2 regions of the Mesorhizobium sp. M7A.F.Ca.US.010.02.1.1 genome follow, and region 1 is predicted to be linked to the other one. Evidence: predicted binding sites of a transcription regulator. Region 1 holds the regulator's gene; the other holds the start of a gene.
The links. Region 1 encodes LexA, which represses DNA repair genes until DNA is damaged. Its sites were predicted from a motif close to TGTTCNNNNTGTGTTCNG; they were not measured.
Positions count from the first base shown of each region.

Region 2: the regulator LexA is predicted to act here: its motif matches at 9,041-9,058, upstream of EOA19_RS06095 (sel1 repeat family protein).

Region 1 covers NZ_RZRV01000008.1:172,198-183,382, forward strand. Annotated here, with positions in the region: gene gltA (citrate synthase) at 1-629, opposite strand, end outside; gene gltX (glutamate--tRNA ligase) at 815-2,248, opposite strand; gene EOA19_RS11375 (ComEC/Rec2 family competence protein) at 2,350-4,800, shown strand; gene lexA (transcriptional repressor LexA) at 4,794-5,534, opposite strand; gene kynU (kynureninase) at 5,946-7,193, opposite strand; gene kynA (tryptophan 2,3-dioxygenase) at 7,273-8,109, opposite strand; gene EOA19_RS11395 (AMP-binding protein) at 8,106-9,731, opposite strand; gene EOA19_RS11400 (alpha/beta hydrolase) at 10,041-10,871, shown strand; gene glp (gephyrin-like molybdotransferase Glp) at 10,920-11,185, opposite strand, start outside.
Region 2 covers NZ_RZRV01000004.1:227,862-239,046, forward strand. Annotated here, with positions in the region: gene EOA19_RS06050 (uracil-DNA glycosylase) at 1-693, opposite strand, end outside; gene EOA19_RS06055 (hypothetical protein) at 1,046-1,423, shown strand; gene EOA19_RS35205 (hypothetical protein) at 1,459-1,620, shown strand; gene EOA19_RS06060 (hypothetical protein) at 1,808-2,452, opposite strand; gene EOA19_RS35210 (hypothetical protein) at 2,463-2,609, shown strand; gene EOA19_RS06065 (electron transfer flavoprotein-ubiquinone oxidoreductase) at 2,673-4,352, shown strand; gene EOA19_RS06070 (DUF922 domain-containing protein) at 4,482-5,081, shown strand; gene EOA19_RS06075 (endonuclease/exonuclease/phosphatase family protein) at 5,086-6,102, opposite strand; gene EOA19_RS06080 (AMP nucleosidase) at 6,204-7,667, opposite strand; gene EOA19_RS06085 (hypothetical protein) at 7,784-7,978, opposite strand; gene EOA19_RS35215 (hypothetical protein) at 8,018-8,176, opposite strand; gene EOA19_RS06090 (DUF2147 domain-containing protein) at 8,402-8,743, opposite strand; gene EOA19_RS06095 (sel1 repeat family protein) at 9,193-9,459, shown strand; gene EOA19_RS06100 (ABC transporter substrate-binding protein) at 9,854-10,975, shown strand; gene EOA19_RS06105 (acetyl/propionyl/methylcrotonyl-CoA carboxylase subunit alpha) at 11,052-11,185, opposite strand, start outside.

The DNA.
Region 1 (11,185 bases):
TTGGCGGCGAAGTTGAGCTCGTTCTTCGGGTAAATGAACGGCTGGCCGATGTGGTATTTGTAGGCCATCGCCGCGATCGTCGGCATCTTGGCGATCAGCCGCATGGAGGCAACCATGCGCTGGTAGGGGTCGGAGATGTCGGTGGAGTCGTGGTAGAAGGCCGACAGCGCGCCGACCACGCCGCACATCACCGCCATCGGATGCGCGTCGCGGCGGAAGCCGGTGAAAAAGCGCGACATCTGCTCATGCACCATGGTGTGGCGCGTCACGCGATAGTCGAAGTCGTCCTTCTGCGCCTTGGTCGGCAATTCACCGTAGAGCAGGAGATAGCAGACCTCGAGGAAATCGCCATGTTCGGCCAACTGGTCGATCGGATAGCCGCGGTGCAGGAGGATGCCGGCGTCGCCGTCGATGAAGGTGATTTCGGACTCGCAGCTTGCCGTCGAGGTGAAGCCGGGATCGTAAGTGAAGGCGCCGGTGGTTGAGTAGAGCGAGGCGATATCGATGACATCAGGCCCGACCGAACCACTTCGCACCTTGAATTCATGGGTCTTGCCGGCGAATGCAAGCGTTGCCGTGGCCTCCTGGGTCTTGCCGCCCAAATCCATTTTTTTCGCAGCTTCGGTCATTGCAAACTCCTTCTTGTTTCCTCATGCCGGCAAAGGCAAAATTCTGCAGAGCGACACGTCGAAAATCACCGCAATGCGCGTATTCGCCACCGCATTTCAGGAGGTGCGTGCCAGATTGGGCCAAGGCCTAATGTTGCACTGCGAAACCCGCCTTTCAATGCCAATCTTCTTGGGCCAGTTTGCTCCTAATCGATTTGATCTGAGATGCGCGCCAGGCTTTCCTCGCGGCCGAGCACGGCGAGCACATCGAACACGCCCGGCGAGGTGCTTTTGCCGGTCAACGCAGCGCGCAAAGGCTGGGCCACCGCGCCGAGCTTGTGACTGCCGGCCGCTGCCACCTCGCGGATCGCCGCCTCCGCCGAGGCGGCTGTCCAGTCACCCGCATCACCCGCAAGCCCGTTCAAAGCTTCGTGAGCACTGCGCAGGATCTTGCGGGCATCGTCGGTAAGCAGAAGGGCCGCCTTGTCGTCGATCGGCAGGGGGCGCGTGGCGAACAGGAAGGCCGCGCCATCGACGAGCTCGACCAGTGTCTTGGCGCGCTCCTTCAGGCCCGGAAGCGCTGCCAGCAACTGCGCCTTGGTGCTGTCGTTCAGGCGCGCGGCGATCGCCGGGCCACCTTCGAGATAGGGCAGGGTGGCGATGAAGATGTCGAACAGTTCGGCATCGCTCATGCGGCGCATATGCGCGCCGTTGATCGCCTCCAGCTTGGCGAAGTCGAAGCGCGCCGCGCCCTTGTTGACATCGCCGATGTCGAACCACGAGATCATATCCTTGATCGACATGATCTCGTCGTCGCCATGGCTCCAGCCAAGGCGCGCCAGGTAGTTGAGCAGCGCCTCCGGCAGGTAACCCATGGCGCGATAGGCCTCGACGCCAAGCGCGCCGTGCCGCTTCGACAGCTTGGCGCCATCGGCGCCGTGGATCAGGGGGATATGCGACATGGACGGCACGTCCCAGCCCATGGCGTTGTAGATCACGGTCTGGCGAGCGGCATTGGTCAGATGATCGTCGCCGCGAATGATATGGGTGACGCCCATATCATGATCATCGACGACGACGGCATGCATGTAAGTGGGATTGCCGTCAGAACGCAGGATGATGAAGTCATCGAGATCTTTGTTGGGAAAGCGCACCTCGCCCTGGACACGGTCATGGACGATGGTCTCGCCTTCGGTCGGCGCCTTGATGCGGATGGCGCCCTTGACGCCTGCGGGCGCCTCAGAGGGGTCGCGGTCGCGCCAGCGGCCGTCATAGCGGGGCGGCAGCCCCTTGGCTCTGGCAGCCTCGCGCATGGCCTCCAGTTCGGCTGGCGTGGCATAGCAATAATAGGCCATGCCCATGCGCACGAGCTCCTCGGCCACCTCGCGGTGGCGCGGCGCACGCTCGAACTGTGACACCGGCTCGCCGTCCCAGCTCAGGCCAAGCCAGGAAAGCCCGTCGAGGATGGCAGCCGTCGCGGCTTCATTGGAGCGTTCACGGTCGGTGTCTTCGATGCGCAGCAGCATCGTGCCGCCAGTGTGCTTTGCATACAGCCAGTTGAACAGCGCCGTGCGCGCGCCGCCTATGTGCAGATAGCCGGTGGGCGAGGGGGCAAAACGGGTGACGACCTTGTCGGACATGGAACTCTCGGAAACCATCTGAAGCGGGTGCGGTTGCGCGGACTTTCGCGCGCCCGGCGTTCATGTAGCATAGGGTGTCGAGGGCGCAAGGGGCAGACCCGATGGCTGGACGAGGCTGGGGCTCGGATCAGGGCGAGGACGCTGCCATCGGCGTCAGCGAACGGTCCCTCTTTGCGCCTCTGCCATTGCCGTCGCCCCTCCTGCCGGATCCCGGCCAAGCGCCGTTACAAGCGCATGTCGCCGCCTCTGTTCCTGTTGCCGAAACCGGCAGGATCGTTCGCGTGCGCCGGCAAATCAGCCTGACATCACTGCCTCGCCTGCGCCACAGCGTGAACACGGCGGCGAGCCTGGAACTCGACCGGGGCGTGGCCTTCCTGCTGGTGCCGGTCTGCCTGGCGATCGGAGCGATCGGCTATTTTTCGCTGACGGCTGAACCCGACTTTGCGAGACCTGTCGCGGTTGTCATTCTGACGGGGATCTGTGCGCTGGTCTCGCGCTCATGGCCAAAGACCCATCTGTGTTTCATGGCGGCACTTTTGTGCGCCCTAGGACTGCTTGCTGCCAAGGTCGAGACGTGGCGTGCGGGCACACAAATGTTGGGCTCGGAAATTTCGACGCAAGTCACCGGCCGCGTCGTCTCGCTCGACCGGATGGAAACCGGCCGTATCCGGCTGACCATCGACGTGACATCGACCGCAAGACCGAAACTGCGCTATGCGCCGGAACGGGTGCGGCTTTCGGCACGCAAGATCCCGGCTGACGTGACCGCCGGCTCCCTCATCACCGGATATGCCAAGCTCTTGCCGCCGACCGGGCCGGTGCGGCCGGACAGCTATGACTTCTCCTTCGACAGCTATTTTGCCGGCATCGGCGGCAGCGGATTCTTTCTCGGCAATCCAAAGCTTGTCGTTAGCGACGATGGCGACATGCCGCTGTCGGCCCGAATTTCCTCTAGCGTGGAAAAAGCCCGTGAAGGCATCGCCGACCATATCAGGGCCAGCGTCGGCGGCGCCGAAGGCGAGATCGCCGCGGCGCTCATCGTCGGCGTGCGCGCCGGCATTCCCGATGAGATCAATGAGGCGATGCGACGTACCGGCATCTACCACATCATCTCCATTTCGGGACTGCATATGGCGCTGGTCGCGGGCACCATCATGGGATTGCTGCGCGGCGCCTTCGCCTTGTTTCCCGACTTTTCCGCGCGTCGCCCGGTCAAGAAGTATGCCGCTGCCGCCGCGCTGTTCTCGATCGCGGCCTATCTCATCATCTCTGGAGTCGTCGTTGCCGCCGAGCGCAGCTTCATCATGCTGGCGGTGATGCTGATTGCCGTGCTGTTCGATCGAGCAGCACTCACCATGCGCAATCTGGCGATCTCGGCGATCGCCGTCATCGTGGTGTCGCCGCATGAGGTGGTCGGCCCGAGTTTTCAGATGTCGTTCGCCGCGACCGCGGCTCTGGTCGGCGCCTATGCCGGCTGGGCGGATCACCGCGCGGGAAAAGCAAGACCGCCGCCGCCAAAGCGATCCGTGCCCGGTTTCCTGACGCGAAAATTCCTGCTGGCGGCAACCGGCCTTGCCATGACCTCGATCATCGCGGGAAGCGCGACGACGCTGTTTGCCATCTGGCATTTTCAGCGTGTCTCGCCGCTCAGCCTGTTTGCCAATCTCGCGGTAATGCCGATCGTCACCGTCGTCATGTTCCTGGCCGTCGCCAGCGCGCTGTTGATGCCTTTCGGATTGGATTGGCCGGCTCTCTACCTGATGGGTAAGGGCCTGACGATGATGATTGCCATATCAGGCTGGATCTCCGAGCGTTCGCCTGTCGATGGGGTCGGGCTGATTTCGCAGCAGTCGGTCCTGTTGGTGGCAATTGCCCTGGTCATCGCGACAATGGCGACAACTTGGCTGCGGCTCGCTGCTCTGCCATTCGCGCTGGCAGGCTTGCTGACCGTCTCGGATACGCGCACGCCGGATGTGCTAATCTCGGAAGACGCCCGGCTGGTGGCGTTGCCGATCGGTGGCGGCGAGCTTGCCGTCAGCCGGGAACGGCCGAACGAATTCACCGTCGACAACTGGAAACGCGCCCTGACATCAGAAACCATCGTCGTGCCAGAGGTGTTCGACAACAGCGATGGGCAATTCGATGTCGCGGATGCCGTTGATCTGCCGCTGGGATCGCCGTTCTATTGCTCCTCAGGCGTTTGCGTGGCCAGGCACATGTCCGGTGCGATCATTGCCTATGTCGAGGACCGCAAGGACGCCTGGAAAGCCTGCGGCTTCGCCGAGCTGATCGTCATCAATGACGCCACCGCGTATGACGCCTGTCACAATCCGCTGGTTCTCGTCATCACCAAGCGGCAACTGGCTCGCAAAGGCAGTGCCGCGGTCTTCTTCGATCGCCAATCGGCGACCACGCCGGCGACGATCAGCTTCGCGGTGGACAGCCCATATCGGCCCTGGCACACGCAACGCAAATACTCTCGTGAGGCAAGGGGGCTGGCACCCTTCAAGAAACCGGAGAAGCCAGCGGCCAACCCACAGCCGCCTCAGTAGCGGCGGATCAGGCCGACGAGCTTGCCTTGCACCTTGACCCTGTCCGGGCCGAAAATACGGGTTTCATAGGCCGGATTGGCGGCTTCGAGAGCAATCGAAGCGCCCTTGCGGCGGAACCGCTTCAGCGTCGCTTCCTCTTCATCGACCAGCGCCACGATGATCTCGCCTGGCTGGGCGGTGTCGGCGTTGCGGATTATGACGGTGTCGCCATCGAAGATGCCGGCCTCGATCATCGAGTCACCCTTGACCTCCAGCGCATAGTGGGCGCCGCCCATGATCATATCCGGCGGCACCGAGATCGAATGCGTCTGATGCTGGATGGCATCGATCGGCACACCGGCGGCGATACGGCCCATGACCGGGATCGACACGGCGGAGACCGCATCGTCATCATTGCCGGGCGAGGGCATCCGCGAAGGCGCCGGCTTGATCTGCCGGCCAAGGGCGCCACCCTGACCGAGACTGCCCTGGATGACGCTTGGCGAAAACTTCTTTGCCGCGTTGAGACCGGGCGCGATCGAGTCCGGCAATCGCAGCACTTCCAGCGCGCGTGCCCGGTTGGGCAACCGGCGAATAAAGCCGCGCTCCTCAAGTGCGGTGATCAGCCGATGAATCCCGGATTTGGAGGCAAGGTCAAGCGCCTCCTTCATCTCGTCGAAGGATGGCGGAATGCCGCTCTCCTTCAGGCGTTCATGGATGAACATCAGCAGTTCATGTTGCTTGCGCGTCAGCATGGCGGCCCCCAGGTTACCTGAAACCAGAATCGAAAAACAAACCCAGAACAAACCCTATCTGTTCCAGTTGTGTTCTGCAACCGTTTAAAGTTTAATGAATTTGTTAAGGCTGCTGAAATTATTTGGCGCTTGCCAGCGGGTCGCGATCAACAGGCGCTAGGCACGGCGATGCGCCTGCTCACATTGAAATTATTATGGTTAATGACCTGTGGCTCATCCTCGACCCAAGGCTTGGCATTATCAGTCTATCGACCTCCACAAAGGACGATATCAATCTTCGGGACGTTCGTTTGCCGTGAACGAAACGGAGCCAAAACGCCAACGTCTGTTGGCATTTGTGGCTGGAAATTCAGCCCTCCGTCATCTGCCAGGCAGTGAGGGCGGCGGCGGTGGATCGCGGGGATCGTTGCGTCAGGTAACGGCTTCCTTGACCGCGAAACGGCGGTCCTTCCATGCGCCCGTGCGCAGAATATCCTCCAGCACCTCAACCGCCAGCCACACATCCTTGTAGCCGACATAGAGCGGCGTGAAGCCGAAACGGATGGTCGATGGCGCACGAAAATCACCGATGACGCCGCGCTCGATCAGCGCCCGCATGATTTGATAGCCGTGATCGTGAAGGAACGACACCTGGCTGCCGCGCCTGGTCGCGTCGCGGGTGGTCTCCAGCGTGAGACCGTAGGCGCCGCACCTGGCTTCGACGAGCTGGATGAACAGTTCTGTCAACGCGACACTCTTCTTTCGCAATGCCGCCATGTCGACGTCATTCCAGATGGCAAGCGCGCCTTTGAGCGCCCGCATCGACAGGATCGGCTGAGTGCCGCACAAAAAGCGGCGGATGCCGGTGCCGGCAACATAACCCCGTTCGAAGGCAAAGGGCCGCGCATGGCCGCACCAGCCGCTGAGCGGCTGGCTGATATCGCCGTGGTGGCGCTGCGCGGCATAGATGAAGGCCGGTGCGCCCGGACCGCCGTTGAGGTACTTGTAGGTGCAGCCGATGGCGAAATCGGCATTTGCGTGATCGAGCTCGACGGGCAGGGCGCCGGCGGTGTGGCAAAGATCCCAGACGATCAGCGCTCCGGCCGCATGAGCTTTGCGCGTCAGCGCCGCCATGTCGCGCAGTTCACCCGATTTGTAATTGACGTGATTGACCAGCACCACCGCGACGTTTTCGTCGATCAGCTCTTCGATGGTCGGCGCGTCGACACCCGCGAGGCGCAGCAGGACGCCATCCCGGGTCGAGGCCACGCCTTCGGCGATGTACAGGTCGGTGGGAAAACTGTCACCTTCGGCGACGATGGCCGACCGGCCGGGCCGCATCTCCATCGCCGCGTGCAGCACCTTGTAGATGTTGGTCGATGTCGTGTCGCAGACAACGGTCTGGCCGGCCGCGGCTCCTATCAGGCGTCCGAGCTGGTCGCCGAGTTCGATTGGCATCTCGAACCATCCGGCCGTGTTCCAAGCTCGGATGAGATCCTGGGCCCATTCTTGGGTCGCCGCCTGCTGCAGCTCGCTGAAAACGGCATGAGACGCTGCCCCCAGTGAATTGCCGTCGAGATAGATCATCCCCTCCGGCAGAATGAAACGGTCGCGCATGGCCCGCAGCGGATCCGTGGCATCCATCGCTTCGACTGCGGCGAGATCAGGAATTCCACTCATGGTCGGTCAGTCCCCGGTTGTTCGCGAAGGGTTTTCCGCCACAGCGCGTCCCCTCGGTGTGCCTGTTTTCATTTCGACGTCAGAGCCGGGTGCGGACCGTCCACAGCTCCGGGAACAGCACGACCTCGAGCATTTTCTTCAGATACGAAGCACCCGACGTGCCGCCGGTGCCGCGTTTCAGGCCGATGATGCGCTCCACCGTGGTGACGTGGTTGAAGCGCCAGCGGCGGAAGTAGTCCTCGAAGTCGACCAGCTTCTCGGCCAGTTCGTAGAACATCCAGTAGCGCTGCGGATCGCGGTAGATGGTCTGCCAGGCGACCAGCACCTCTTCATTCTCGGTTCGCGTCTCACGCCAGTCCGTGCGCCTGGCATCGGCACCGATGTCGAATCCGTTGCGCGCCAAAAGCAGCAGAGCCTCGTCATAGAGCGACGGCTCGGCCAGGATCGCTTCCAGCTTCCCGCTCAGGTCGGGCCGATGCTTGTGCGGCCCGAGCATTGCCAGGTTTCGGTTGCCGGCCATGAACTCGATGGCGCGATACTGCCAGGACTGGAAACCCGAGGACTGGCCGAGCGCGTCGCGGAACTCGGTGTATTCGCTGGGCGTCATCGTCCGCAGCACGTCCCAGGCATTGTTCAGCTGCTCGAAGATGCGCGCAACGCGCGACAGCATCTTGAAGCTCGGCTCGAGCCGGTCGGCGCGGATGGAACGGATCGCGGCGCCAATCTCGTGCAGAGCAAGCTTCATCCAGAGCTCGGAGGTCTGATGCTGGATGATGAACAGCATCTCGTCATGCGCCGATGACAGCGGCGTCTGGGCCTCCAGCACTTTCTCCAGGTGCAGGTAGTCGCTGTAGGACATGCGCTCCTTGAACGACATCTGGGCGCCTTCGGACGCCGGATCGTACGGTTGGCTCAATTGATTTTCTCCGTGCGCAGCCGGAAGCGCTGGATCTTTCCGGTCTGGGTCTTGGGCAGAGCGGCGATGAATTTTACCGATCGCGGATATTTATAGGGCGCGATCGTTGCCTTGACATGGTCCTGCAGGCGCTTGGTGGTGAGGGCGTCGGGCGCGACGCCCTGCACCAGCACGACATGCGCCTCGACGATCTGGCCGCGTTCGGCGTCCTCTGCACCGATCACCGCGCATTCGGCGACGTCCGGATGCGCCAGCAGCGCCGCCTCGACCTCGGGACCGGCGATGTTGTAGCCGGCGCTGACGATCATGTCGTCGGAGCGTGCGGCGAAATGGAAGAAGCCGTCCTCGTCCTGCGTGAAGGTGTCGCCGGTGAGGTTCCAGCCGTCGCGCACATATTCCTTCTGCCTGTCATCGGCCATGTAGCGGCAGCCGGTCGGGCCGCGCACCGCCAGCCTGCCGGTCGTGCCGCGCGGCACCTCGCGCATCTCGTCATCGACGATGCGCGCCTCATAGCCGCCCACCGGCTTGCCGGTCGACGCAGGCCTCATGTCATCGAAGCGGTTGGAGATGAAGATGTGCAGCATTTCGGTGGCGCCGATGCCGTCGAGGATCGGCTTGCCGGTCTTTTTCGTCCACTCTTCGAAAACCGGGGCGGGCAAGGTTTCGCCGGCCGAAACGGCGACGCGCAGCGACGACAGGTCGGCACCTTCATCCATGGCCTTCAGCATGGCGCGGTAGGCAGTCGGCGCGGTGAAGGAGATCGTCGCTTTGTAGGTCTCGATGATGTGGATCATGTTGGGTGGCGTCGCCTGCTCCAGCAGCGTCGCCGCCGCACCGAAGCGCAGGGGAAAGATAGCGAGCCCGCCAAGGCCGAAGGTGAAGGCCAGCGGCGGCGAGCCGACGAAGATGTCGTCCGCCGTCACCTCCAGGATTTCGCGTGCATAGGCGTCGGCAATGATCAGGAGGTCGCGGTGGAAATGCATCGTCGCCTTCGGAACGCCTGTCGTGCCCGAGGTGAAGCCGAGCAGGGCGACATCGTCGCGGCCCGTGTCGACTGCGGTGAACGTCACCGGCTTGTCGAGCGCGGCGCGATCGAGTTCAGCATCATGGTTGGCGGTGCCGTCGAAACCGATGACCTGCCTGAGGAATGCGCTGTCCTTGGCGCACACGGTCATCTCGTCCATCAGCCTGGTGTCGCAGAGCGCAACGGTGATCTCGGCCTTGTCGACGATCTTGGCGAGTTCGCCGGCGCGCAGCATCGGCATGGTGTTGACGACCACGGCACCGACCTTGGTGGCGGCCAGCCAGCAGGCGACCATGGCGGGGTTGTTGGCCGAGCGGATCAGCACCCGGTTGCCCGGCTTGACTCCGTAATTCTCGACCAGCGCGTGGGCCAGCCTGTTCGTCCAGTCGGACAGTTCCTTGTAGGTGCGGCGGCGGCCATTGCCGATCAGGGCGGTGTGGTCGCCGAGACCTTTTTCGACCAGCCTGTCGGTCAGTTCGACACCGGCGTTGAGGCGTTCGGGATAGTCGAAGCCGTCGAGCAGGATTTCAGGCCATTGCTCCGGCGGCGGCAGGTGATCGCGCGTGAACGTGTCGATATGCGCTGAAGGCCCAAGCATGTCGCCGCTATCCCGTCTGCTGCCTGACCAGTGCGCGATGCGCCTTGGCCGGATGTAGTGGATCCTAAGGTCCTGCTCTGAGGAAGCTTCGTACTACCCATCGCACCTGCTGAGATGCGCCCAGAAAGGGTGAACATCTGCAGGTTCGGGCAGCACAGCAGACCTCCCATTGTCGGCTGTTCGTTGGGGCAGGATCGCACCAGTCGAAATTTGTTTCAAGCCTAAAATGTTTTTGCTCAGGGCATTGACGCATGGCATGGCGGTGGCCATTGCTAGCAAGTAGCGATGCCGTCTTGGGGAAGGGCGCAGATGTTCGAACGTCACATCGTCGATTGGGATGATGCCTATGCCAACGGCGCCAACATCGCGGGCAGTGATCGCTGGCCGTCTGCATGGGCGGAGCCAGCGCAAGCATTCCGCGATGCGCTGTCGGCGCAGGGCCGGGCGCGGCTCGACATCGCCTATGGCGACGGACCGCGCAATCGGCTCGATCTTTTCCTTCCCAGGGCCGCGCCCAAAGGGCTGGTGGTGATTATCCATGGCGGTTACTGGCTGGAGACCGACAAGAGCTTGTGGTCGCACCTCGCCAATGGCGCGGTCGGCAGTGGCTTCGCCGTGGCGATGCCCTCCTACACGCTGTGCCCGAACATACGCATCGCCGGCATCGTCAGGGAGATTGGTGCGGCGATCGGCGAGGCGGCGGCAATGGTCGACGGACCGCTGATGCTGACCGGGCATTCGGCCGGCGGCCATCTTGCCACCCGGATGGTGACGATATCAACGCCGCTGGCTGCCGATGTGGCGCGGCGCATACGCCACGTCATTTCGATTTCAGGCCTCCACGATTTGCGTCCGATCATCCGCACCGGGATGAACAAGGCACTGGCAATCGACGAAGAAGAGGCGCTGGCTGAAAGTCCGGCGCTGCTGCGACCCATGGACGGCGCCCGCATCACCTGCTGGGCCGGTGGTGGCGAGCGCGCTGAGTTTCTGCGTCAAAATGCATTGCTTGCCAATATCTGGACCGGCCTCGGCGCCACCACCAGCGTCGTGATCGAGCCCGACCGGCATCATTACAGCATTGTCGACGGCCTTGCCGACCCGGCGCATCCGCTGACGCAGAGCCTGATCTCGAACTAGAGCCGGGATCATTTTCTCGTCTGTTATGAATGGCTTGTTCGGGATTCCTCAGCGCAGCATCAAAACGCTGCAAGCCTCGCCCGCGGCTGCTGCAGGGGCAAACGGCGCCCGCACGATCAGCCCGTTGGCGTCGGCCAGCATTCTCAGCATCGAGGAATCCTGGATACCGAACGGCGTCGCCACCAGCACGCCGTCATCTTCCCTGACCACGGCTCGGACATAGTCCTGGCGCAAATCATTGGCCGGCATTGCGGCGCCCAATCGCGCTTGGCGAACGTCCTGTCGATGATTGCGGCCGCCGAGCCGCGCCAGCA
Region 2 (11,185 bases), on a different contig from region 1:
GGTGTTGAGCAAGGTCTTGGCTGACGGGCCGCCAAGGTTGATCAGCACCTTCGGATTGACCAGTTCGATCTGCCGCTCGATGAAGGGCCGGCAGATCTCGGTTTCGTGCGGCGTCGGCGTGCGATTGCCCGGCGGCCGCCAGGGAATGACATTGGCGATATAGACTGAAGTACGGTCGAGCCCGATCGCCGCCAGCATGCGGTCGAGCAGCCGGCCCGATCGGCCGACGAAGGGCAGGCCCTCGATGTCCTCGTCGCGGCCGGGTGCCTCGCCGACCAGCATGACGGCGGCTTCCGGGTTGCCGTCGGCGAACACCAGGTTCTTGGCGGTGGCCTTGAGATTGCAGCCGTCGAACGCCGCCATGTGCTGGCGAAGCTCGTCAAGCGTTGTTGCCGTCGTTGCCAATTGGCGGGCAAGTGCTGCCTGATTTTCGTCGGGAACCGTGGCCGACGGTGCGCGCAAAACAGGTGGCGCATTTGGCCTGTCGCCCCCTTCGGGGCGATTTGTCGAACGCGGCTGTGCGGCGGTGCCGCCCGCAGGCGCCGCGGTCGGCGCGCGCTCCGCCGGCTTTGGCGCAACCTCGGCAAACCGGTTCACCGGCTGGTCTTCAAGCGCCTCGTCGACGCCCGCGCTGGCATAAAAGGCCAGCAGGTCGGCAATATCAGGTCTGTTGTTTGGGGAAGCAGCAGTCATGGATTCACATTCGTCCGCGTGGCGGCAATTTGCAAGGCTGGCCTCTTGCTCCACCCCGTCGGTATGCGCGGATCCTGCACCAGATAGAAGGTCCATCTGGGCGTATAGTCGGTCATCAGGAAGGCGTGCACTTTTATCCCACGTGTCCATGCATCAAGAGTGGACCCGGAATGCGCACCTTCACCGAATGTATGCGTTCCAAACATGAGTCGAACAACGGAATTGTTGGACAGCGGTCAAAGGAAATAGTGCACTCTCACCGCATACTTGGGCGGCGCGCTGGTGGCAGGCTGAGATTCGGAGTAAAAGACAAGTGTGCGGGTGTCTGCACTTACACAGATCGGATATTGTAATGGCAACGGAGAAAATCGACAAACCAGAGGATTTCATAAATTCCTTTTCATTCCACGATGTTAGTTTGGACCGAATAAATATCGATTTCGATAGTCAGACTGCGAAGCTGGTTACACCGGATATGAATTGGAATTACGAAGGCAGCTGTGGATATGTTAAGAGACCGTGCAGCTTAATATTTGGAGGGGCAACCACGTATTTCATAGACGTTATTGATTTGGAAGGAGTAAGAATAGGAGACATAAGCACAAATCTCATAGGCGAATTGATTTTGGCAAATATTAATCTTAATCTTGGGGGCGGCAGCTCTGGCCGGGGGCGAGGTCGTGGCAGTATTAGTTTTATGTTTAAAACTCTTGAAATAGCCGACATGTAATACCCGCCCCTACCGCCACGGGCGTCTCTCAGCGAATGGATCGGAATCACACCCTCCGGCCCGCGCCTTCCAATGTGCTGGCCACGCGTCTGTCGAGCGGTAGCGCCGAGATCGAGGTGCAGCCGAATTTCGAACCGGTGTCCTACGTGATCAGCGATCTGACCGTCGTCACGCGGCTGCAGGGGATTCGGGGCTGATCGACCTCAACGCCGCTGACCAACCTGCTTGCCCAGCGTTTCGCCCCGCTTGGCGTTGATCCGGAGACGGCCAACTAGTTGGCGATCACAGTCGAATATTCCCGCAGCGGGGCCCGCATCTTTGCCGCAGCCGGGAGCGCAGGGAGCCACCGTTCGCGTGCCGGCATCGCTTAGATACCGGCATATTTCACCCCGTCGGTATGCGCGGATCCTGCACCAGATAGAAGGTCCAGCGCGGCGTGTAGTCGGTCATCAGGAATTCGAACCTGGCGGTTTTCAACGGGTCGACCTTGCCATTCCGGAACAGCAGCCGGTCATAGGGTTCGAAATCGCGATCGAAATCGGCGAAATTGCTCGACAAAATATTGTCCGGCGTCTTGTTGCGCTGGTCGAAGGAAAGCCCGTCGCCGAACACGCTCGGCCGATTCAGGATCTCCTGCAATTCGAACTGGAATTCGACCCAGGCCTGGCCGCTGTTGTTGAGCACATCGATGCGCATATACATCATGCCGTTTGCGAATTCGCCGGCCTTGCCGAAGGCCTGGATCGGCTTTGTCGTGCGGATCGTCAGCGTCACCGGCGTTGACGAATTCAGCTCTTCGGTGATGACGAACGGATCGCCCTTCGTCCCGATGCCCGAGGCGCCGGTGATGCGGAAGCCGCCAAGCTCGTCGGAGAAGGAGTAGGCGCCTGCCGCCCAGACCTTCACTTCGTCGGCGGCAGCGTGATGCGGCGCCAGCATCAGAAGGGCCAAAAGGAGCGCCCGGCGGATCCGGCCGGGCGGGAAAAGAAAGCGCGTCGATGAAAAGCCGGCTGGCCCAGGAATGCGCATGGCGTGAAGTATGGCCGATAAGCAAGCCGTCGAACAATTAAAAACGCGCGCCTCGCAGGCAATGCCGGGCGAAAAGCAGTCTTCCAGCCTCGCAATGCGCGACTTTTTGGCCAAAACGGCATTGTCACGTATGCGCCGGTTTCCTGTCGTCAATTGATGCGCTATGCAGCGCGGGAGCCAGCAAGATACCCGAATGGGATAAGCCAGTGCGGAGGGGTTGATGAGCGACATCGAACGCGAAAGCATGGAATTCGACGTGGTTATCGTCGGCGCCGGACCGGCGGGCCTCGCCGCTGCCATCCGCCTCAAGCAGGTCAATCCCGAGCTTTCGGTCGTCGTCCTGGAGAAGGGCGGTGAGGTCGGCGCCCATATCCTCTCCGGCGCCGTTGTCGATCCGATCGGCATCGACCGGCTCTTGCCGGGCTGGCGCGATGAGGACGGCCATCCCTTCAAGACGCCGGTCACATCAGACCATTTCCTGGTCCTTGGCCCTGCCGGCTCGTTTCGCCTGCCCAACATTTTCATGCCGCCGCTGATGAACAATCATGGCAACTACATCGTCTCGCTCGGCAATGTCTGCCGCTGGCTGGCGACCAAGGCCGAAGCGCTCGGCGTCGAGATCTATCCGGGCTTTGCCGCTGCCGGCCTGCTCTACAATGAGCAAGGCGCCGTCACCGGCGTCGTCACCGGCGACATGGGCATCGAGAAGGACGGAACGCACGGTCCGGGCTTCGCACCCGGCATGGCGCTGATGGGCAAATATGTGCTGATCGGGGAGGGCGCTCGCGGCTCGCTCGCCAAGCAACTGATCGCCAGGTACAAGCTTTCCGATGGCCGCGAACCGGGCAAATACGGCATCGGCCTGAAGGAACTCTGGCAGGTCAAGCCGGAGAACCACCGGCCGGGGCTGGTCCAGCATTCCTTCGGCTGGCCGCTTGACTTGAAGACCGGCGGCGGCTCGTTCCTCTACCATCTCGAGGACAATCAGGTGGCGGTCGGCTTCGTCCTCCACCTCAATTACAAGAACCCCTATCTGTCGCCGTTCGAGGAATTCCAGCGCTTCAAGACCCATCCGGCGATCAGCGGGACTTTCGACGGCGCCAAGCGCCTCGGCTATGGCGCGCGCGCCATCACCGAGGGCGGCTGGCAGTCGGTGCCGAAACTCTCCTTCCCCGGTGGTGCGCTGATGGGATGTGCGGCGGGCTTCGTCAACGTGCCGCGCATCAAGGGCTCGCACAATGCCGTGCTGTCCGGCATGCTGGCGGCCGAGCATGTCGCAGAGGCGATCGGTGCCGGGCGCGCCAACGACGAACTCGCTTCCTACGAGGAAGCCTGGCGCGCGACCGACATCGGCAAGGATTTGAAGAAGGTGCGCAACGTCAAGCCGCTGTGGTCGCGCTTCGGCACGATCGTCGGTGTCGGCCTCGGCGGCCTCGACATGTGGCTGAACACGCTGTTCGGTGTCTCGCCCTTCGGCACGCTGAAGCATGGCAAGGCCGACTATGCGACGCTCGAGCCTGCCGCCCAGCACAAGAAGATCGCCTATCCGAAGCCCGATGGCGTGCTGACCTTCGACAGGCTGTCCTCAGTGTTCCTGTCCAACACCAATCACGAGGAAAACGAGCCGGTCCACCTGCTTGTAGGCGACATGGAACTGCAGAAGCGGTCCGAGCACGATGTCTTTGCGGGCCCCTCGACGCGCTACTGTCCGGCCGGGGTTTACGAGTGGGTCGACAAGGATGGCAATGCCGCCGCCGATCCCACGGCCAAGGATGTGCGCTTCGTCATCAACGCGCAGAACTGCGTCCACTGCAAGACATGCGACATCAAGGACCCGAACCAGAACATCAACTGGGTGCCGCCGCAAGGCGGAGAAGGCCCGGTCTACCAGGGCATGTAGGCCCGCGCCGGCCACAGCGTGCAAAGACCCCGACGACGGCTCGGGGTCTCCCGTGGCATGTGAAACATTAGGACTGTTGAAACTGCCGCACGCTTATGGTTCCATTCCTTGACGATAAGGAGATGGCCAATGCGCCTGGCGGTTCTGGCATGCCTTGTGGCGATCGGTGCGCTGTTCGGTTTGGCTTCGGCGGCCTCGGCCGGCACCAGGGTGGTGGTCAAGACGCGGACCTACGACATCACCGGCAACACGGGGCTGGCGCTGATGCAGGCTATGGACCGCAAGGGGCCGAAGCACGGCTTCATGACGCATGCCATCGCGCTGACCGGCTACGCGGTGGATTGGGACCTTGACACCAGCCAGGACAATGGCGTTTGCCGCTTGCGGCGTGCCAACGGCACGCTCAATCTCTTCTATACGTTTCCGCGTGTCGCCTCGGCCACCACGCCGACGCTCCGGAAGCGCTGGACGCGGTTCTTCGCCGGCGTCCGCGCCCATGAGGAAACCCACGGCCGCATCGCCAGGGAGATGATGCGGGCCACGGAAAGATCGATCTCCGGCCTCAGGATTGCCGACGACCGGTTCTGCTACAAGACACGTCGCGAGGCACAGCGACGTATCAAGGCCACCAATGCCGCATATGAGGCCAAGCAGCTCGCTTTCGATGCGCGCGAGCATCGCGATGGCGGCCACGTCCAGCATCTCGTCATCGCTTTGGTCAGGCCCTGATCCTTCAGCCTGGCGTCTTATCGGTCTGGCTTATGGCCGCGGTCGCGGTTTCATGTTCATCAAGCGGCTTTTGCTGGTTCAGCCTGAGTGAGAACTCCACCAGGACCGGAAGGTGATCCGAGCCCGTGTCCTCCAGCCGTGTCGCGGAATGGATGGTCACGCCGCCCTTGCTGAAAACCTGGTCGATCGGCAGGCCGGCGAAGCGCCGCAGCAAGTCCGGCAGCTTGATGGGGATCCAGGTCGGATCGGCGGACGGCATCACGGTCAGCCCGCCAAGCGCCGCGACCCGCCGCACGGCGGCACTCCACGGCGCGGCATTGCAGTCGCCCGCCATGATGGCCGTCTCGCCGAGCGCGGAAAGCGGCTCCGTCAACTCGCCGATCTGCCAGTACTGCTCGCGTGGCCACGGCCAACTGAGATGGATCGCGGCGACATCCACGTCGATGCCGCCGAAGTCGACGGTCGCTGTCGCCATGGCGCCGCGCCTTTCGCAACGCGCCTCGGTGCCGGCGGCAAAGGGCCGCCGCGAAAGCAGCGCGACGCCGAATATGCCGTTGGGATAGGGACAGAGGATCCGGTATGGATAGGCGCTGCTGATATAGCCAAGCTCGGTCGCCCACATCGCCGATACCTCGTCCAGGGTGATCACGTCGGGACTGGTCCGGCCGATCAGCGACAGCACCTTCTTCGGCGTTGGATTGTCGTAGCGCAGGTTCATCTGCAGCAGCTTGTAGATCGCCCGGTCTTCGTTCTTGGCTTCATAGGCGGCCTGAACCGGCCACAGGCGGGAGAAGGACAGCGAGCCGGAAGTGGTGGCGAAGGCCGCCACGGCAAAAAGCAGTGCCACGGCCGCTTGCAGACGAAATGTCGTGGCCAGCAGCGGCAACGCGCAAAGCGCCATCAGCACGGCAAGGTGGACGCGGAAATGCGAGAAGGAATCGAAGGCCGGATGCAGCGTTCCGAAAAACCCGGCCACCAGCGCGATCGAACAGGCCAGCATTGCCAGGAATGCAACCGACATCAGCAATGTCCCGAAGCTCGCTCTCTCCATGCCGTCTGCTTATCGGCAGAAATGCGGCCCAATCAAGATGACGAAATGCCCATGCGATGCGTGGAACCGGCCTACTGGAACGCCGTTTCCGAAAAACTTCTGAGCTTGCGCGAATGCAACCGCTCCATCGGCATTTCCGCGAGCTTCTCCATCGCCCTGATGCCGATGGTCAGGTGCTGCGCCACCTGGCGCTTGTAGAATTCGGTCGCCATGCCGGGCAGCTTCAACTCGCCATGCAGCGGTTTGTCCGAAACGCACAGCAGCGTGCCGTAGGGAACGCGGAAGCGGAAGCCATTGGCGGCGATGGTCGCCGATTCCATGTCGAGTGCGATGGCGCGAGATTGCGACAGACGCTGGACCGGGCCACGCTGGTCGCGCAGTTCCCAGTTGCGATTGTCGATGGTGGCGACGGTGCCCGTGCGCATGATGCGCTTCAGGTCGTAGCCGGTAAGGCCGGTGACTTCGGCGACGGCTTCCTGCAACGCCACCTGGATCTCGGCCAGCGGCGGGATCGGCACCCAGACCGGAAGATCGTCGTCCAGCACATGGTCCTCGCGCACATAGGCATGCGCCAGCACATAGTCGCCCAGCGCTTGGGTGTTGCGCAGGCCGGCACAGTGGCCGAGCATCACCCAGGCATGCGGCCTCAGCACCGCAATATGGTCGGTGATGGTCTTGGCGTTGGAAGGCCCGACGCCGATATTCACCATGGTGATGCCGCCATGTCCCGATTTCTTCAGGTGATAGGCCGGCATCTGCGGCAGGCGCGGCGGTGCAACGCCTTCGCTGGGCGCGCTTTGCCCGCTCTTGGTGATGACATTGCCCGGCTCGACGAACTCCGTGTATCCGCCGCCGCCATTGGCCATCAGGTCGCGGGCGCGGGCGACGAACTCGTCGATGTAGAACTGATAGTTGGTGAACAGTACGAAGTTCTGGAACTGCTGCGGCGTGGTCGCCGTATAGTGCGACAGCCGGTGCAGCGAATAATCGATGCGCTGCGCCGTGAAGGGCGCCAGAGGCCTCGGCTCGCCAAAGGCGACTTCGAAGGTGCCGTTGGCGATCTGGTCGTCGGTGCCATCGAGATCCGGCACATCGAACAGGTCGCGGATCGGCCGCTTGATGCGCTCTGCCGTCGCGCCGTCGACATGGGTGCCTTCAAGGAAGGCGAAATGCAGCGGGATGGGTGTGGTCGATTCCGACACCGTGACCGCAACCCCATGATTGCGCATGATCAGGCGCAACTGCTCGACGAGGTAGCTTTCGAACAGGCCCGGCTGGGTGATGGTGGTGGAAAAATGCCCAGGCGTCGGCATATGGCCATAGGCCTGGCGCGAGTCGATCTGGGTGAATGAGTTGGTGGTGACGCCGATCTCCGGATAGAAGGCCCGGTAGCGCTTGCCATTGTCGCCGCCTGCTGCCGCCAGCTCTGCGAAGGAGTCGCGCAGGAATTTGGTGTTGCGGTCGTAAAGCGCCTGCAGTGCCTTGACGGCTTTTTCGGCGCTATCAAAGCTTTGCCGGCCAAAAGGCTCCGGCATGACGACAGATTCGATGGCTTGTGGGTAGATTCGCTTTTCCATGGCTCAATATAGAGACTTGGATCGGCACTTGGGAGGGGTGTCGCGACCGAAGGCGGCCAAAGCGCCGTTTTTCTTCAACCGCGCTGCAGGCTGACCAGGAGCACAAAGCCGACGCCGGACTTCTTCAGGGCAGGTGCGTCGATCGTCGAGCCGGCATCGGAGCGCATCATCGGCACGGCCAGAACCGGAGCGGCCAGAACCGCCAGGATAAGCGCCGCCCGCGGCAGAAGCCGAATGGTCTTGAGAGCGTTGGCGGCGATGCGGTTCATGGTGTTTCAGCTTTTCTTTTCGAGGTCTTGGTTCTTTGTTCAGTTGCGAAGATGGGTGGGGCAGGCGAGGCGGCAGGTTCCGGAACTGGCTTCGTCCCAGGCGCGGGCCGGACGGCCCGCTTCGGCGACGAGGATGGCGAAGAACATTCCAAACAGGCTCACCAGCAGGCAGACGATGGTGAAGCGGCGAGCAAGCATTGGGTCGGTCTCCTTCAACACGCCGGAGAATGCCCTGATGCAACTGAACCGGCTCTGATGCCGGCGTTCATCTGCGGTTCAAGATGGTTGACGGGGCTTCGACGGCGCCGGCGTCGGTTTGGATAGCCGCCGGCGGGTATCGAGCATCACCGGCGCAGGATGTGTCGACAAAACGAAAACGGGGCCCGTCGAGGCCCCGTCATCATGTCGTAAGGGTGCGGTCGATCAGAGCTTGTGCCAGGTCTGGCTCTTGCAGATCAGTCCGCCGAGCACGCAGCCGCTCATCTTGAGAGAGCTGCCCGACAATGTCGCCTTGCCCGAATAGGTCTTGTCGTTTGCCGGATCGGTGATGTTGCCGGCATATTTGTTGTCGCCCGTCGCCTTGAGCGAGCCGATGGTCTTGCCGGCATATTTCCCGGACCTGAGGGTGATGGAAAACGAGCCGCCGCCGGCGATGGCCGCGGTTTCGCCGGCCTGCGTCTTCCAATTGCCTTCGATCGGATCGGCCCATGCCGCACCCGCCACGATCAATGTGGCCGCAAGGGCCAGGCTCAGTTTTCGAAACATGTCTTCCTCCCTGTGGATGTCCGGCCGGACGCTCCGCCTCGCCGGTCTGCCGCTTACGCAAACGTAAGCTAATCCAGCTCCCGGCAAAACAAAAGCGGTGCCGTAGCGGAAGACTTTGGGATTTTGAAGCCGCCTGAAAGCGCCTCCTCGACGACGAAATGAAACGTTCGGCGCATCGCCTTTGTCTGCCGTGGTTAGCGAAGTCTTGCCTCCGCGTGAGAAAACTCTCGTCAAATTTGACGCAAGCAGGCTGGATTGCTGGGTTTGTATCCTTAACGAATTTCGGCGTTTACCTCTTGTTTTAGCTTTGTTTTCCTCAAATTAAGCACGCCATTTAACGGCGGATTCAAGCCTGCACGGCATTCTCGAAAGCATCGGAAGAGCAGCCGGCAAGACGAAAGAAGGCAGCTCTCGGAAGCCTGACAGGGGCCGGAAAACAGGGGATTGAAATGGCACGTTTTGAAATGCTTGAAGCAGGTTTCGGCGCCATGGGAGCAACTGCCCAGGCCGACATCCTTTTCGAATTGGGCATGATGTATGCGACCGGCCGCGATTGCGAGACCGATGTCGTTGCCGCCCACAAATGGTTCAACATCGCCGCAATCAAGGGCTCGGCCCGCGCCGCCGAGCTGCGCTCGGAACTGTCGGCCGCCATGTCGAAGGTCGAGATCGCCACGGCGCTTCGCGAAGCCCGCGAATGGATGACCATGCACTAAAATCTGCCAATCGCAGACAGGTCCATCGAAGACAGGGAAGCTCCGGGATCAAGGCCGCACAGACGGCCAGACCCGGCGAAATTGAAGGCCGCGCAAGACGGTCGCGAAGGCAAGAGAAAGAACGCGGCAGGCCGCAAGGCTCAGCTGTGCGCGACACGGGGAAGGCGAGCGGGATTCTTAGGCGCGAGAGCGCCCGGAGATTGCTCGACGGGCAAAAAAAGTCACGACCAGCCGGAACAAGGCTGGCGTGGCTTTTTGCGTGGATGACGTCTTGCAGGCCCAATCGAGCGGCGCCAATGCGCCTAGACAGGCTCAATGAAGGGTGAAATTGTCCGGCCTCTCTGGAAGAAGCGCGGCCGGGGCGGCCGCGCGTGAGTGGAGGAGTTCTACCATCATGAAAAAATTGAGTATTTTGAACGCGGCCATATTCGGCCTGATGTTGAGCACGCCGGTCGCATTCGCAGACGACATCACCTTTGCGGTGGTGGGCCCGATGACCGGACAGCTCGCCACCATCGGCGATCAGTTCAAGCAGGGCGCACAGGCTGCCGCCGATGCGATCAACGCCGCGGGCGGTGTCGACGGTCGTCAGATCAAGCTGAGCATCGAAGACGACCAATGCGATCCCAAGCAGGCCGTGTCGGTTGCCAACCGCGTCGTCGCCGATGGCGTCAAGTTCATCGACGGCCATGCCTGCTCGGGTTCCAGCATTCCGGCCTCGGCCGTCTATGCCGAAGCCGGCGCCTTGATGATGAGCCCGGCCTCGTCAAACCCGGTGCTGACCGATGCGGCAGCCAAGGCCGGCTGGCCGACGATCATGCGCCTATACACGCGTGACGATGCGCAGGGCGCCTTCATCGGCCCATGGATCGCCAAGAAGTTTGCCGGCAAGAATGTCGTCGTCCTGCACGACAAGAGCGCCTACGGACAGGGCGTGGCTGACGCCGTCAGGGCAACGATGAATGCCGGCGGCCTCAAGGAGGTCTACTATGACGGCATCAACGCTGGCGAGAAGGACTATTCGGCTCTCGTCACCAAGCTCAAGGACTTGAAAGCCGACGTCGTCTATTTCGGCGGCTACCATCCTGAAGCTGGCCTGATCCTGCGTCAATCGGCGGAACAGAACCTGAAGTTCCAGCTGATCATGCCGGACTCCATCGCCTCGCCGGAATTCTGGCAGGTCGCTGGCCCGGCCGGCGAGGGCACCATGTTCGTCTTCCCGTCGGATCCGCAGGCAAAGCCGGAAGCCAAGGCTGCCGTCGAGAAGATCAAGGCCGGCGGTTTCGTGCCGGAGGGCTTCACGCTGTTCTCATACGCCACCATCCAGGCATTCGCCGAAGGCATCAAGCGTGCCGGCAGCGACGACCCGGCCAAGGTTGCCGAAGCGTTGAAGAACGGCACGCCGATCAGCACCGTTGTCGGTGATGTCACCTTCGACGAGAAGGGCGATCTCAAGAATGCCAGCTACGACATCAACCAGTGGCATGACGGCAAATACGCGCCGATCGCGCAGTAATCGCCGACTTGGCGACCAAGTAGCGTAGAGAAATGGCCGGGTCCGTCCCGGCCATTTTCTTTTTACCTTCGAACCGTCAGCTGGCTACAGCGGTCGAGGCGGCTTGTTCCCCGACGAACCGCACCAGCACCGTCCCGTCGGTCACCTGCGCGCCCTCGGTGGCGATCTCGGCGATCACGCCGTCATGCGGCGCGGCGATGGTGTGCTCCA